One region of the Sphingomonas sp. Leaf38 genome, then DNA from elsewhere that is predicted to be linked to it. Evidence: riboswitches for the same ligand, from Rfam matches in the RefSeq annotation. Region 1 holds a riboswitch; the other holds the start of a gene.
What was found. A riboswitch is a leader RNA that binds a small molecule or an ion and turns the genes downstream of it on or off. The one in region 1 is predicted to bind cobalamin.
Positions count from the first base shown of each region.

Region 2: another riboswitch for cobalamin. It lies ahead of ASE88_RS04050 (HoxN/HupN/NixA family nickel/cobalt transporter); the one in region 1 lies ahead of ASE88_RS02740 (TonB-dependent receptor).

Region 1 covers NZ_LMLD01000009.1:67,760-72,769, reverse strand. The annotation lists gene ASE88_RS02745 (FadR/GntR family transcriptional regulator) at 1-112, shown strand, start outside; partial or broken gene ASE88_RS19340 (xylan 1,4-beta-xylosidase) at 543-794, shown strand; cobalamin riboswitch at 1,101-1,341, shown strand; gene ASE88_RS02740 (TonB-dependent receptor) at 1,413-3,680, shown strand; gene ASE88_RS02735 (hypothetical protein) at 3,634-5,010, shown strand, end outside.
Region 2 covers NZ_LMLD01000009.1:388,609-393,618, forward strand. The annotation lists gene ASE88_RS04040 (TonB-dependent receptor) at 1-1,662, shown strand, start outside; gene ASE88_RS04045 (PepSY-associated TM helix domain-containing protein) at 1,701-2,819, shown strand; cobalamin riboswitch at 2,850-3,069, shown strand; gene ASE88_RS04050 (HoxN/HupN/NixA family nickel/cobalt transporter) at 3,320-4,309, shown strand; cobalamin riboswitch at 4,365-4,582, shown strand; gene cobW (cobalamin biosynthesis protein CobW) at 4,686-5,010, shown strand, end outside.

The DNA of each region.
Region 1 (5,010 bases):
CCGCCGCGTAGTCGACGACATGCTGGCCGCAACCGAAGTCGAAGTGCTGGAACGCGCCCGATCCGAAATCGAGTCCCAGCGCGGCAAGGTTACCCAACGCCTGACCGCCTGATCGCAAGGACCGACGCTTGAAATTGCGTGAACGGCCGTTGGAGAAGGATTGCAGGCAACGCGGAATGTCCGCGCTTGGTCGATTATGGCGATAAGCTCACCCTGCAACAGTCTCGATGGTCTGATTCAATCTTCGTGAGGTGAGCGGAGACGGGCCAATGATAAGCGAGCGGGCGAGAGCGTCGGAAGCGCTGTTCGACAGCTTCGGCCTTGAGGGCATGTTTCTGCGAACCACATGCTCCCCTCGATCGACCGGTTCGCGACCCTGCCGAGCATCCGCGACCGTCTCAAGCCGTTCCAAGTGCACCTGCGAGGTCCCGACCGCGCCAAGAACGAGTGCCTCCCCGCCTCTACTTCCAGAACCTCCGCGAGAGGCCAAGTTGATCCCGATACCGACGTGCATGCCACCCGCTGAGGCGCCGCGCGGACCTGGCTTTGCGCTCAGGCGTCCGGCCAGTGAGCATGGACGCCGCATGCCGACACGGATCACGAACGCACGCCACATCGTTGCGGTCCCTACCAGCGGCGATGCCGGCAAGACCTGGCAACGCGTGTATCGAGGCATCGAGGTGTCGGGCTATCACCATGATGTCCGGGGCGACTCCCCCATGTTGCGTCCCGACCTCCACTCGGCGGGTAGCGGAGAGGCATGCTTTCGCGACTTCCGGTACGACGCACTTTGACGGGGAACGGCGTTCCGCAGCCAAAGTTTTTGCGCACTCGCCGTTTCTGGAGTCGGTACATAGAACGGCCCCAGATATGCGCCAAGCGCCGGCCGGTCGGCGCAGGCGGCGCAAAACACTGGTCGCCGCAACGTGGAGATGCAGACCGGTTTTTCCCACATCTGACCACCACATGATGATCATGGATGAGCGATCCCTCGCTATGGGGAAAGCCGGTAGGGACGCTAGACCGTGACGTTCGGCTATGGCGATTGCCCGAAGGCATTGGTCGGGATACATCGGCGGCGCTGATCTGCTTTTGAAGCAGGCCGGCATGATCGCGTCGGTGTCCTGAGAGGGACTTAATAGGGAACGCGGTGAAGGTGGTTCGCCGCCTGAATCCGAGGCTGTCCCTGCAACTGTAAGCGGCGAGCGCGATGCATATCGCTCCTTCCCTCATAGGAAGGGGCAGCCACTGGGCCGGACGTAAGTTACGAAGGCCTGGGAAGGCCGTGCATCGTGTGACGACCCGTGAGCCAGGAGACCTGCCGGCGTCTGGTCGCTCTTGCCTGGCCCAGGGGGTGGCCGCGGCACGGTACTCCGTCGAGCGACGACGTGTGCGGTGGGGACCGCACTGGCATGCGTGCCGGTCGCGATGGCGTCCGGCTGGCGCGAATGTCGGCCGTTCGCGGGAGGTCCCTGCCGGGTTCGCTCGACGCCCCGGGGGTTACCGTAATGCCGTTCCAATTGTCTCGCCTCGCGTTCGCGGGCGCTTTGCTGTCGCCTGTTTTCGCAGCACCGCTCAACGCTCAGTCTTTGCCTGCCACCGACAATGAGGACATTCTGGTTATCGGCCAGCATGCCCGCGACACGCTAACCACGCCAAATCAGACCGGCAGCCGCCTGCGCCTCACGCCGCTCGAGACCCCCGCGACGATCTCGGTCATCGATGGCGCCACGATCCGCGCGCGCGGCGACATGTCGGTGATCGACGCGACGAGCCGCGCACCGGGCATCAGCAACGCTGGCAACCCCGGCAATGGCGGCACCGCGCTCGCCGCACGAGGCTTCAGCGGTCAGGGATCCGTGCTCCAACTCATCGACGGCATAAGGCTGTTTCCGGCTGCCGGCACGATTACCTTCCCGACCGATCCTTGGATGGTCGAACGAATCGACGTCCTGAGCGGCCCGGCCTCGGTTCTCTACGGCCAGGGTGCGCTGGGCGGCGCGGTCAATGTCCTGATGCGCAAACCCCATACGCAGCAGACGCAAATGGAAGGCGAGATCGGCTATGGCTCGCAGGACAGCTTGCATGTGGCGGCCGGCGCAGGGGGGCCGATCACCGAGCGCCTCTCCTACCGGATCGACGGCAGCTATCGGCGGTCCGACGGCTATGTCGATCGTGGCCAGTCGCGCAGCCATGCCGTCTCGGGGACGCTGCGCTGGGCACCGACCGACACGCTCGTCATCACCGCGCGGGACGATTACGGCGATCAGAAGCCGATGCGCTATTTCGGTACGCCGCTGATCGGCGGACGGCTCGACGACCGCATCCGGAAACGCAACTACAACACGCGCGACGGCTATATTCGCTACCGCGACAACCGCACCAGCCTGCAGGTCGACTGGACGCCGAACGACATGGTCACCGTCAGCAACCAGGCCTATCGCCTCACCTCCAAACGCTCCTGGCTCAATCTCGAAAGCTATTGCTGGATCGCCGCGGACGGCGTCTGCGCCAACGCCAGTGGCAACACCGGCACACCGGGCGGCATCCTGCGTACCGACATGACCGGGATCGTCCACGACCAGACGCAATGGGGCGATCAGGGCAGCGTGACGCTCAGGACGGACGTCGCCGATGGCGTCGGCAACGACCTTATCGTGGGCTTCGACGTCAACCTCATCAAACTGACCTATTCACACAATTTCGGGTCTGATCCCCAGATTTTGGAGGTCGATCCCGCGGCGTTCGATCCCGGTCTGATCATCGACACACAGGGCATCGCACCGCGTTATCGCACACGCACCACCGAATATGCGGTCTTTGCCGAGGACCGGCTGAAGCTCGGGACGCACGTCTCGATCGTCGGTGGCGTGCGCTACGAGCGTGACACGATCCGCCGCTGGTGGATCGATGATCCAGGCGGCGTCAGCACCGAGACGTTCGCGCTCGACAAGCGGCTGCACAATGTGACCTGGCGGGTCGGGAGCGTCTATCAGCCGATCCCGACGGTGTCGCTCTATGCGCAATATGCCACCGGCGTGGACCCGCTGGGGACGCTGACCACCTATTCGACCGGGCAGGTGCAGTTCAGCAACGCGGTGGGCGATCAGGTCGAGGTCGGCGCCAAGGCGGTGTTCCTCGACGGTCGCGGCACCGCCACCCTCGCCGCCTACCGCATCGTCAAGAAACGCCTGCTGGCACAGTTGACCCCGACAAGCCCGGTCGAGCAGGTCGGCCAGCGATCGGCCAGGGGTATCGAGGCTGCGGTGTCGCTCGATCTGCCTTACGGTGTCGGGATCGATGCAAACGGCAGCGTGCTCGACGCGACGTTCGACGACTTCGTCTCCGGCGGCTCGATCTTCAACGGCAATACCCCGCCGGACGTGCCCGAGACGCTCGCCAATCTCTGGCTGCGCTGGAACGCCACGCGTGCGCTCCAGGCACGCGCCGGGCTGCGCTACGTCGGGCGCCGCTATTCGGACAACGCCAACAGCTTCCGCGTCCCCAGCTACACCACGGTCGATGCCACGCTTTCCTATGCGGTGACGCGACGCCTCGCGGTCGATATCCACGCCTACAACCTGTTCGACCGGGCCTACGCGTTAAGCACGTACAACAATCAGCAGTGGGTCCTTGGTCGTCCCCGCTCAATCGACGTGTCGCTTCGTGCCAGCTTTTAACGCCTTCATACGGCCGGCGCTTGGCAAGACTGCCCGGCGCTGGCTGTACCTCGTTCATCGCTGGATCGGCATCGCCAGCTGCCTGTTCTTCGCCATGTGGTTTCTGTCCGGGCTGGTGATGCTCTACGTGCCCTACCCCTCCCTCTCGCCAGCCGAGACGCTGGCTGGGGGCGAGGCAATCGACTGGCCAGCAGTGAACGTGCCGCCTCCGCTGGACGGCGGACGGTTACCACAGGCACTGTTGCTCGAAATGCGCGACGGCACGCCTGTCTGGCGCGTGACCGGATGGAACGGAACGCACACGACGGTCTCGGCCAGTCGCGGCGCTGTCCTGCGACCGGTCGACGCTCTTTACGCCGGCCGGGTCGCTGGCCACTTTGGCAACGCACCGACGCAGCACGTAGAACGGCTGACCCGCGATCAGTGGACGGTCGCTGGCGGCTTCGATCGACACCGTCCCCTTTGGAAGGTTGCGCTTGCCAATGCGTCCGGCACGGAGGCCTATGTGTCCTCGACTACGGGCGCCGTCGTTCAAGTAACGACGCGTCGCGAGCGGTTCTGGAACTGGCTCGGTTCGGTGCCGCACTGGCTCTATCCGACGGTGCTGCGACGGGATCAATCGGCCTGGCGTCAGGTCGTGCTGTGGGTATCCGGCCCCTGCATCGCCGCGGCGGTTGCAGGGATGTGGATCGGCATCCTGCGGACCCGCATCGGCGCACGGCGCTTCAAAGGCGCGCGGATGACGCCCTACAAAGGCTGGATGCTCTGGCATCATGTCGCGGGACTAGTGGGTGGCGCCTTCTTAGTCGCCTGGATCTTCAGCGGGTGGCTGTCGGTCGACCCCGGCCATCTGTTTGGCGGGACGAAGCCGGGCGAGGCGGCGATGCGAACATATCAGGCATCCGATCCGATGCCGGGCCTGGCACTCGACCGTCTCCGCATAGCAGGCGCAGGTGCGGTTGTAGCGGAGTTGACCGACCATGCGAGAACTCCGCTTATCCTGCTGTCCTATCACGACGGGCGGCGAATAGTGTTGAATGCGGCAACACTCGCGCCGTCTCAAGCCACCGAGGCTGCCATCGTGAGGGCCGCACGGCATCTGGAGAGCCCCGCGCTGCTACGCTCGGTCGATCGCCTGACGGCGCCCGATGCATATTGGTATGCGGTCGGGATGCTACCGCGTCTGCCAGTGTTGCAGCTCCGTTTCGCCGATCCGGCGCAGACCTGGTTCTATATCGATGCTGCTACCGGGGAAATTCTCCGGACGGTCGATGAACGACAAAGAGCGTACCGCTGGGTATTCGACCTCCTCCACAAATGGGATCTGAAC
Region 2 (5,010 bases), 320 kb from region 1:
AACGACAATGCCGGCGGCATGACCGGTATTGACATGATCTCGCCGCTCGACGTCGCCGGGATCGAACTGGTCCGCGGCACGTCCGACCCTCGCTGGGGGCTGAACAATATCGCCGGCAACGCCAATATCCTGACGCGGATCGGCGGCAATTATCTCGACGCGCGTCTGATCGGCGGTGCGTTCGGGACGATCGACGCACAGGCCTCGGCCGGACTCGAGCGCGGCGGGTTCAGCCAGAACTACCTGCTCGGCTACCGGCGGACCGATGCATATCGCGACCATGCCGATCTTGATCGGCTGAACCTCGCGGGAAAATGGTTCTATGATGTCGGCCCCACCCGGATCGGCGCCATCGTCCGCCACTCGGTCGCGCACGCGCAGGAGCCCGGCTATCTGACCGATGCCGACGCCGATACCGACCGCACCCGATCCTATGCGGTGTCGGCAACCGATGGCGGCACGCGACGGATCGGCCAGTACAGCCTGCATCTCGACGCCGATCTCGCCGACCCGCTCGCGCTCAGCGTCAAGGGCTATGCCAACAGCCTGCACGACGATCGCTACGTCCGCTTCTCCGCAACCGTCCCGCAACAGCGCCGGCTGACCGAGGAATGGCAATATGGCGCGACCGCCGCGCTCCACTACCACCCCCGCGTAGAGTTTTTCCACGCGCTGATGCTCGAGGCGGGCGGCGACGTGCAGGTGCAGGACAACAGGAGCCTGCGCTGGCTGACCGACCGGCGCACATTAACCAGCCAGACGCGCAACCAGGATTTCGGGCTGACGGTCTATGGCGGCTATATCCAGGCGGTGATCGAGCCGACCGACTGGATCAAGATCACCCCCGCCTGGCGGATCGACCGCGTCGAGGGCCATTTCGCCAATCGCCTGACGGGCACGACCGCGCCGATCAACGACTATGGCACGATCAGCCAGCCCAAGCTGAGCGTCGCGATCACGCCCGTGACCGGCGTCACCGCCTATGCCAATTACGGACGCACCTTCCAGATCGGCGCTGGCTCGGCCTCGTATCTGGTGCCGCCACGGACGACTGACGTCGCACCCTCGATCAACAAAGGCTATGAAGCGGGCATCAAGCTGACCAGCGGGCGCTGGCTCGAAGCGCGCGTCGCACTGTGGCAGCAGACCGCGAGCGGCGAGCTGAAGCGGCGGCTGAACGATCCCTCCGGCGATGTCGACAATCTCGGCCGGACGCGGCGCCGCGGTATCGATCTGCAGCTCGATCTGAAGCCGGTCCGTACCGTCGCGCTGTGGGGCAGCTATTCGCACCAGACCGCGCGGATCGTCACGCCCGAGCCGGCAACCCCGTCGCAGGCGGGCAACGCGATCGACCATGTCCCGCAGAACGTCTTCTCGGGCGGGCTCGACGTCACGCCCGGCCCCAAGGTCAGGCTATCCTTATGGGGTAACGGCCAGTCGAGCTACGAACTCGATCCCGCCAACACGCAGGGCCGCTACGGCGAGTATGTCGTCCTCAATGCCGAGGTCGCGTACAAGCTGACGCCGAAGATCGAGGTCTCCGCGCAACTCAAGAATCTCGCGAACGAGCGCTACGAGTATGTCTGGTACGACGGTACGCAGCGGCTCCACGCACCTGCCGATCCGCGCTCGCTGTTCGGTGCGGTCCGGTTGACGCTCTGATGCCGCGCCGACCGCCACTTCGCGCCATCGTGCGGCGCGTGCATCTCTGGCTCGGTCTGTTGATCGGCGCGCTGTTCGCGTTCGCGGGGCTGACCGGTAGCATACTCGTCTTCTATCCTGAGATCGACGCGGCGCTGAACCCGGCGCTGAACCCGGCGTTGCACGCGGTGCCGGACGGTGAGCGCGCGCCCTCCTGGCAGGCGATCGTCGACACGCTCCACCGCGAGCATCCCACTCGCACCGGCGCATGGCGGATCGAGGTGACCGGGGATGGCGGCGCGGTCCCGGTGCGCTATTATCAGCCAAGGGAAACCGCGGGCCACGATTTCGCGCCGTTCCTCGTCTGGGTCGATCCGGTCCGCCTGACCACGATCCGCACCGGATTCTGGGGCGATACGGTCGTCACCTGGATCTACGATCTCCATTACCGGCTGCTGCTGGAGAAGCCCGGTGGCGTCGTCATGGGAATCGCAGGCATCGTCATGCTCGGGCTGATCGCCAGCGGGATCTGGGCATGGTGGCCGCGCCCCGGCAGCTGGTGGCGCGCACTGCGCTTCAAGCACGACGCCGCGCCGCTCCGCCGTCTGTATGACTGGCACAAGCTGATTGGTCTGGGCGGCGCGCTCCTCGTGCTCGTCGTCACCGCTACCGGGGTGATGCTCGACCTACCCGATCAGACCCGGTTCGTGATCGCGCGCGCCTCGCCGCTCTACCGGACGCCGCCGCTGGCCGTGGTGGCACGCGGCGCGCCCCTGGCGATCGATCGCTTGGTCGCCATAGCCGAACACGTCTTCCCCGGGGCCGCGCTCGCCTGGATCGAGACTCCCGCCTCGCGGACCGGCGCCACGCGGATCAACCTCGCGCAGGACGGCGAGCCCAGCCGCCGTTTCCCGCGCACCAATGTCTGGCTCGATCCCTATACCGGCGCCGTCCTCGCGACGCGCGACGGTCTTGCCGATACAGGCGGCGACGTCGTGATGAACTGGCTCCACCCGCTCCACGGCGGCGAGGCGCTGGGGCTGACGGGGCGCATCCTCGCCTTCGTCGCTGGCCTCGTTCCGATCGCGCTGTTCGCGACCGGGGTGCTGCGGTGGCACCGCCGCCGCCAGCGCCGCGCGTCGCAAAGGACGATTGGCACTCGGGACGAACCCCGCTAGCACGACGCGCGAGCAGCCGGTTCGACCGGAGGCTCGCTAGATCGCGTCGGTGCCCTTCGGGGCTTGAAGGGGAATGCGGTGCGGAGGGTTCGCCATCCAATGCCGCAGCTGTCCCTGCAACTGTAAGCGGCGAGCGAAACGCACACGCCCTTCGCGACGAGGGGCAGCCACTGGGTCGACGACCTGGGAAGGTGTGGCGTGGAGCCGAGACCCGCGAGCCAGGAGACCTGCCGGCGTCTGGTCGCTCTCGTCCCGGCCCAGGGGGTGGCCGAGGCACGGTGAACGCCGTCTGAGCGACGACCTTGTGGCGGGGGCCGCATCGACGACGCGCGTCGGCCGCTCATGGCGTCCGGTCTTCCTGCGTCCCGGCCGCATGCGGCAGGTCCCCGTCCTCGTCGGACGCCGGGGAGTTCTGCATGACGACGATGACGATCGATAAGCCCGCCAAGAAGACGTCCGGCAAGCCGGCACGGATGGCCACGCGCAAACGCATCGGCTGGATGTTCGCAAGCCTGGTCGCGGCCAATATCACCGCCTGGGGCTGGGCGTTCTCGCTGTTCCATGCGCAGCCGCTGATGCTCGGCACCGCGTTGCTCGCCTGGGGGCTGGGCCTGCGCCACGCAGTCGATGCGGATCATATCGCCGCGATCGACAATGTGACGCGCAAGCTCATGCAGGACGGCCAGCGCCCGATCACGGTCGGCTTCTGGTTCGCGATCGGCCATTCGGGGATCGTGCTGATCGCCGCGGTCGCCATCGCACTCACCGCCAGCGCACTGGCGCAGTTCGAGGCGTTCAAACAGGTCGGCGGCGTGATCGCCACCGTCATCTCCGCGGTGTTCCTGTTCACGATCGCGGCGATGAACCTCGTCATCCTGCGCTCGGTCTGGCGGACCTTCGGCCATGTCCGCAGCGGCGGCGTCTATGTCGAGGAAGACCTCGATCTGCTGCTCGGCAACCGCGGCCTGCTGGCGCGCCTATTCCGGCCGATGTTCCGGCTCGTTACGCGCAGCTGGCATATGGCGCCGCTCGGATTCCTGTTCGGGCTCGGCTTCGATACCGCAACCGAGGTCGCGATCCTCGGCCTGTCCGCAAGCCAGGCCGCGGACGGTCTGTCGATCGGCACCATCCTCGTGCTCCCGATCCTGTTCGCGACGGGCATGGCGCTGGTCGACACGGCGGACGGTGTCGTCATGCTCGGCGCGTATGAATGGGCGTTCGTGAAGCCGATCCGCAAGCTCTACTACAACATCACGATCACGCTGATCTCGGCAATCGTCGCGATCGCGATCGGCGGGATCGAGACGCTGGCGCTGCTGGGTGCCAAGCTCGGCCTGTCGGGGGGCGTGTGGGACCTGGCGGCCGCGCTGGGCGAGAATTTCAACGGCCTCGGCTTTGCGATCATCGGCCTGTTCGTGTTGTGCTGGGTGCTGAGCTTTGCGATCTATCGCTGGAAACGCTTCGACGAGATCGAGGTCGTGCACGGATAGCTGGCGGCCCGGTGAAAAGTCCTTTAGGTCCCACCCCGAGGCTCGGTTTTACCGAACTTCAACAGATCGCGCCGGTGCCCTTCGGGGCTTGAAAGGGAATGCGGTGCGGGAGGATGTCCTCCCAATGCCGCGGCTGTCCCTGCAACTGTAAGCGGTGAGCGAGACGCACAGGCCCTTCGCGAGGAGGGAAGCCACTGGGTCCAAGACCTGGGAAGGCGTGTGTCGAGCTTTGACCCGTGAGCCAGGAGACCTGCCAGCGTAACGGTCGCTCTTGCCTTGATCCAGGGGATGGTCGCGGCACGGTACTCCGTCTGAGCGACGAACGCGTGCGGCCGAAAGGTCGTGCGTGCCTGCGTATGCTCGAAGGAGAACAAGAATGTCGGACCGCTCGCCCACTTTGGCAAAAGTCCCCGTCACCATCGTCACCGGCTTTCTCGGCGCGGGCAAGACGACGCTCATCAGCCACCTGATCCGTAACGCGGGCGGCCGCCGGCTGGCGGTCGTGGTGAACGAATTCGGCACGCTCGGCATCGATGGCGACATCCTCAAGGGTTGCGCGATCCCCGATTGCCCCGCGGAGAACGTCGTCGAACTGGCCAATGGCTGCATCTGCTGCACCGTCGCCGACGATTTCATCCCGACCGTCGAGACTTTGCTCGCACTCGACCCGCGCCCGGATCACATCCTGATCGAGACGTCGG